Regions from separate parts of the Paenibacillus sp. 7516 genome, predicted to be linked through region 2. Evidence: predicted binding sites of a transcription regulator. Region 2 holds the regulator's gene; the other holds the start of a gene.

Region 1 (3,194 bases), on a different contig from region 2:
AATGGGCAGTTGTTTTGCCATTCCCTTTAATTCATGAATAAACTTCATGGCCTTGTCTGGGTCTAACCCCATGTCAATAACTGCAATTTCAGGCTCAAGTCCATCTTCCATCCAGTGTTTTGCCTGGCTCGTGTCTGATGTCATGTTCACATCCATCTGCCACCTGCGCATGAGGGAAGATACCCCCTGCAAAATATCAGGAGCTTTGACCAGCAGTACATTTTTACCTTTCAATCGCTCTTGAATGCCTGTAAGCTGCGGAAGTTCCCAGTGCTTCATCAGGGGCAGTCTGATCTGAAATTCCGTCTCCTCTTCACCCAGGCTGCTCACCTCAATACTGCCATGCATGAGAATGGCGAGATTTTGGCTGACGGCCAGACTGAGGTTGGTACCCACAAGCTTTTGAATGCTGACATTTCCGTCCAGTGAATTAATCGCCTGCAGTTTTTTGTCCGATGTCAGCATCCGACCTGTATATTTGATATGAAGCAGCAACGTACCCGCCTCATCCCCATTCTGGCTATCTACGACTGCTGTAACGAGCACGGAACCTGTACGCGTGGAATCAATGGCATATTTCAGCACATTAGCGAGCAGCTGACCGATCTTGACCTCATCTCCCACGAAAACTTGAGAGACATTCATTTCAAGGTTGAGTCCCAGTTCGATTCCTTTCTCCAACGCCAGCCCAGCATGCAAATACACGGTACTCTCAATAGTAGAAACCAGATCAAAGGGATCATCATGAACTACCGTTCTACCTGTTTCATTAATATTAAAGTTCATTATATTATTCAGCAAAGACAGGAGGATGTTGCCACTGGTCTCGATCATGTTCACATATTCCACATGCTCTTCAGGCATATCCGGTGTGCGCATCAGATCGGTTAAACCAAGAATGCCATTGAGCGGGTTGCGAATCTCATGACTCATTAGCGCAATCATCTGAGCCTTCGTCATCGCTTCCGATTCTGCACGTTCCTTCTCCACCTGCAGCTGTTGTTTCAGCTGCTCCGTATCGTTCAGCTTTTGTTTCTGTATGAGCAAATTACTCTCCAAGTCAACGACATATCCAAGAAATACTGCCATGGCGTTCAACGTCTTCATATCTGTCTCACGGATGACATAGTCCGGCTTGTCCATTAAACAAATCGTCCCAAAGGTTTCACCCGAACGCCGCATAATGGGTATGCCCACAAAAAAACGGTTACCGAGCGCCTTGGTTACATCCATTGAGCAAGTCAGCGGATGTGCTGCAGTATCCGTTATGGTCAGGTTTTCTTTTGTATTTCGCAGTACCAGACTGCAGTAGGAAGAATCAAATGGAAGTTCACTGCCACTGATAACCAGTTCCTCGTTTCGGTTAAAAGCTTCCAAAATGACATTGGTCGTCCCGTCATTGGTGGCAACAAAGATCGTATTGACCTCCAATACACCGCTTAACACGTCCACGATGTGGGACGCTGCTTCCTGTACACTTTCATAGAAGCCTCTTGTTATCCCTGCCGTTCCCATGATCCACCCCTCAAATCTTAGCTGTATTTCTACATCTCTATCTCAAAATGAATCCGTCCTGTATATGAGGGTCATATTTCTCAAGTTAACTGTCACAACATGTACATATATGTTTACCACCATAGAACCCCAAGAGAATCATGGTGCATGAAAACCACTCTTATCCCTAGCGCAGCATAAATAGGAATTATACTCTTCCCGGTTCACTTTGAAAACCTTTATCCACTCCCCCCGCTGCAGTTCCTGCCGGTAGAAGGTTACTGTGTGAGAATGATCACACCCAAAAATCCACATATAGTTTATAAATGGATAATGCAAATCTACATATAGTGTTTAGATGAAATAACCGATATTATAAATCAATATTTGGGAGGAATCTCACATGAACCTGCTTGAGTATGCCGCTCCACCGGCATCCGATCTATTATCCGACCTGGGAAGACGAATTATTGGCGCAGAAGACGCGGACACACTGAGGGAGAACGCTAACCTCAATGGTGATTCGTTCAGCGGCAAGATGAGCAGGCTCGGCTCGGAGACGGCCAAGTGGCATGCTCTTCGTCATGTGCTGCCGGAAGAGCTTGCTGCATCTGTGGAGAATGGAGATCTCTACGTTCATGATCTGGATCAGTATGCGCTTGGAACAACCAATTGCATCTTTATCCCGTTTGATCGACTGCTGGCCTCCGGCTTCAATACGGGTAACGGCTCCGTGCGTACCCCGCAGACCATCATGTCGGCAATGGCGCTCGTCGCCATCATATTTCAATCGCAGCAAAACAGTCAGTACGGCGGGGTATCGGCCAACAAAATCGACTGGGATCTGGCTCCTTATGTACAGCGCTCCTTCCGCAAACATTATCGCAAAGGACAGCGTTTGCTTGGAGAGCACACACAGATTGACGACGAGCATCTGCACCTGGACAGTCCAGTGGCACGGGAAGCATGCCCGCGTGCTTTTGCTTTTGCCTGTGAGGAAACAGAACTGGAGACCGGACAGGCTGCCGAATCCCTGATTCACAATCTGAATACCATGAGCAGCCGGGCAGGTGGACAGATCCCTTTTACTTCACTGAACTACGGACTATGCACCTCAGCCGAAGGCAGGCTTGTATCCCGTTCCCTGCTGGAGGCAACCATCCGCGGCCTTGGCGGCGGGGAGACCCCCGTGTTTCCACAGCATATCTTCCAGTGCAAACAGGGAATTAACCAGGCTCAAGGGGAACCCAACTACGACTTGTTCCGTCTAGCCGTGACTTGCTCTTCCCGGCGCATGTATCCGAACTTTGTCAACGTGGATGCATCATTCAACCTGCCTTATTATCGCCCTGAAGATCCGGATACCATCATCGCCACCATGGGATGCCGTACACGTACGCTGGCAGACCGCTTCGGACGCAATCGGCAGAGCGGCAAAGGCAACCTTTCGTTCAACACCATCAATCTGGTCAAACTCGGCATTCTCCATGGCATCTGTCAGGGTGCACGGGCCGTCGCCGACCGTACGGGGTTCTATAAAGCTCTTGAAAAGGTCATGGAACGCGCTGCTTCCGGACTGCTGCACCGCTATCGTATCCAAACGGCACAGCCTGCCAAGGCATCTGATTTCATGATGCGGGAAGGCGTGTGGGAAGGCGGTGAGCAGCTCGCACCAGATGAACCGGTAGCCGAACTGTTGA
Region 2 (3,194 bases):
CGAGGCTATTACACATCCGGCTATTCGCCAGGAGATGCGGGAACGTGCTGCTGCATATGAAGAAGCCTATCCGGACAAGCTGGTGGTATCGGATATTCCTTTATTGTTTGAATCCGGTCTGGAAAAAGGATTTGATGAGGTTGTCGTTGTTTACGTCCCAAGATCCGTTCAGCGGGAGCGGCTGATGAGTCGGGATGGCATGACAGAGGAACAGGCTGACGCCCGTATTAATGCACAGATGGATATTGAACATAAGAAGCAGCGTGCTGACGTGGTCATTGACAACAGCGGCTTATGGTCGGAGACGGAGCAGCAGGTTATTTCATTTTTGCAGCATAAGGGTCTGATATGAGGTTACTGCGCAAGAAACGGATACTGCTGTTGATGTTTGTTTCATTTGTATTGGTGCTGTTCCTGAATACAAACTGGATGGCGTGGTTTTATCCAATTCATTACAAGGAAGAGATTCGTGCGCAGTCTCAGAGCTATGAGGTGGACCCTTTCCTGATCGCTTCCATCATCAAGGTGGAAACCAATTTCAAGACAAGCAAAGAATCCAGAAGAGGTGCCATCGGGCTGATGCAGCTGATGCCGGATACGGCCAACTGGATCATGGAGCAGGCTAAAATTCCCGGGACCTCGTTAGAGGAGCTGAAGCATGAACCGGGCAGGAACATTCAGCTTGGGACATGGTACCTGCGTAACCTCTCAGAACAGTTTGACGGGAATGAGACGGCCATGATTGCTGCTTACAATGCCGGACCAGGCAAAGTAAGTGGATGGATCAGAGATGGTGTCTGGGACGGCTCATTCGAGACAGTCAAGGATATTCCTTTTGGAGAAACCCGGCACTATGTACAACGAGTCATTTATTATTATAATCAGTATGTAAAGATCTATCATACGTTCTAATAGCTGATTGCTTGGATTATGCGGTAGTCTAGAGTACAATCGGTTTGAATTTTGATATCGTATGTCTTATTTAATAGTAGAAGCACAGAGCAGGCCGGTTATTCACCGGCCGCTCCATGCTCCTCTGTCTAAACGTATTACAATGCAGATATTATTGGTATTGACCTGCCAATTGCTGTTCTGCAATTGTTACCAGACGTTTCGTGATGTATCCACCGATCGAACCGTTCTCGTAAGAAGTCATGTTACCTTGGTATCCGTCTTGTGGGATGCTGATTCCGAGTTCTTGAGCAACTTCATATTTCAATTGCTCCAGTGCTGCGGAAGCGCGAGTTACTACCAAGTTGTTGGAGTTACCGTTGCTGTTTTGGGCCATTGCTGTTCACCTCCTCGCGGTTGGTAAAAGTATTATGTGTCTTCAATGCGATTTTCATAACTAGAAGTGACAGGGAATTTATGGTAAAAGAAAAACATGGGAAGTGATCTGAGTTGAAATGTCCTTATTGCGCCTATCTGGGTACAAAAGTTCTGGATTCTAGGCCTGCTAATGAATCAAAATCCATCCGCCGTCGTCGTGAGTGCGAGCAGTGCAGTCGCCGTTTTACAACGTTTGAAATGGTCGAAGAAACCCCGTTGATCGTCATCAAGAAAGATGGCAGCCGTGAAGAGTTTAGTCGCGACAAAATTCTCCGTGGCCTTATCCGGGCTTGTGAGAAACGTCCTGTCTCTGTAGAAACGCTGGAGATGATGGTTTCCGAGGTGGAGAAGTCACTGCGCAACACTGCTGAAGCTGAAGTGGAAAGCCGCCAAATTGGTGAGCTGTTGATGGAGCAATTGTTCCCCGTTGATGAAGTGGCCTATGTGCGGTTCGCATCGGTGTATCGCCAATTCAAAGACATCAATATGTTCATGAAAGAACTGAAATCGTTGTTGTCCAAAGAGGATCTCGACGATTAAAGAAGTGGATTAAGGGAGAAGAGCAGTCTGGGCTTGTAATTATGAGTGTTCTTGTCTGTACAGAGGTTGTTCTTCTCCAAACACTTTGCGTTCTGAAAAAGTTATTGACAGCTAAAGCTGCATTTTATATGATATAGGAGTCGCCTGTGGAACTTCGCTGAAGCGGACAAGTACATATATATAATGTGGGGCCTTAGCTCAGCTGGGAGAGCGCATCGCTGGCAGCGATGAGGTCAGGGGTTCGATCCCCCTAGGCTCCATACTCGAAAACCTCTTGGTATCCAAGAGGTTTTTTGCTTTTTATGGATTTCTTTTACCCGTGTCTGTAGCCAAAATGCTCATATTGTTTTATTTCAAATATGATCGCATTTTAAACTTGAGACGAAAGGCATTAAAAAAACGGGGCGGAGTCTACATTGATAAGGCTCCGCTCAGTGCATAAATCCCTTTTTAATTTTTATGTAAACGCTTAAAAATTTGATGGACAATAGCGCAAGACTGATGTTATATTGTTTCTGTAAGAAACAATATAATCTTCATAGGAAACTAAATTTTATTGGATGAGTGGATATGACAATGCTAACTAAATGTGCTCAAGGCTCAATGATGTAATCTTCTGATGCTTTAGCACCATGAAAAGGATGGGATGAGTATGAACCACAGTGAGACAACGATTAAATCATTTGACGGAACACAGCTATATTTCAGCAAGGATACAGTCGAAGAGGCGAAGGCAGCTGTAGTCATTGTTCATGGGTTGTGCGAGCATGCCGGGCGTTATGACGAGTTGACGATGCACTTAAACAAACGAGGGTGTAACGTATATCGATTCGACCATCGTGGTCATGCGAGATCTGAAGGAAAGCGTACATTCTACAGTGATTTTCACCAAATCATCGAGGATGTGAATGTCGTAGTTGATAGGGCCTTGCAAGAGAGCAGTGACCTCCCAGTATTCGTCATTGGGCATAGCATGGGCGGATTTGCAACCTCATCATTTGGCACGAAATATCCAGGCAAGGTCAAAGGTATTGTTTTATCAGGAGCACTTACCCGTTATAATACGAAGGTTGCTGGTGAACTGCCGCTAGATCTTCCTACTGGGACGTATTTCCCGAATGAGCTTGGCAGTGGAGTATGCAGTGACCCTGAGGTTGTATCCGCTTACGCAAGTGACCCACTGGTAGAGAAACAAATTTCTGTGGATCTTTTTAATAGCCTGGGGAACGGCGTGGCTTGGTTAAAAGAACATGCCAAGCAGTTTGTGGACCCGGTGCTCGTTCTGCATGGAGCAAACGATGGGCTGGTGAGCGAGCAGGATTCAC

Evidence for each region. The regulator NrdR, encoded in region 2, represses ribonucleotide reductase genes. The targets are predictions, from matches to a motif close to AACACNATATATNGTGTT.
Region 1: the regulator NrdR is predicted to act here: its motif matches at 1,832-1,849, upstream of CHI14_RS21305 (anaerobic ribonucleoside triphosphate reductase).

Annotation. Positions count from the first base shown of each region.
Region 1 covers NZ_NPBI01000024.1:378,237-381,430, reverse strand. Annotated here, with positions in the region: gene CHI14_RS21310 (GAF domain-containing sensor histidine kinase) at 1-1,515, opposite strand, end outside; gene CHI14_RS21305 (anaerobic ribonucleoside triphosphate reductase) at 1,898-3,194, shown strand, end outside.
Region 2 covers NZ_NPBI01000009.1:8,396-11,589, reverse strand. Annotated here, with positions in the region: gene coaE (dephospho-CoA kinase) at 1-352, shown strand, start outside; gene CHI14_RS09030 (lytic transglycosylase domain-containing protein) at 349-912, shown strand; gene CHI14_RS09025 (alpha/beta-type small acid-soluble spore protein) at 1,064-1,288, opposite strand; gene nrdR (transcriptional regulator NrdR) at 1,402-1,869, shown strand; tRNA gene CHI14_RS09015 (tRNA-Ala) at 2,057-2,129, shown strand; gene CHI14_RS09010 (alpha/beta hydrolase) at 2,522-3,194, shown strand, end outside.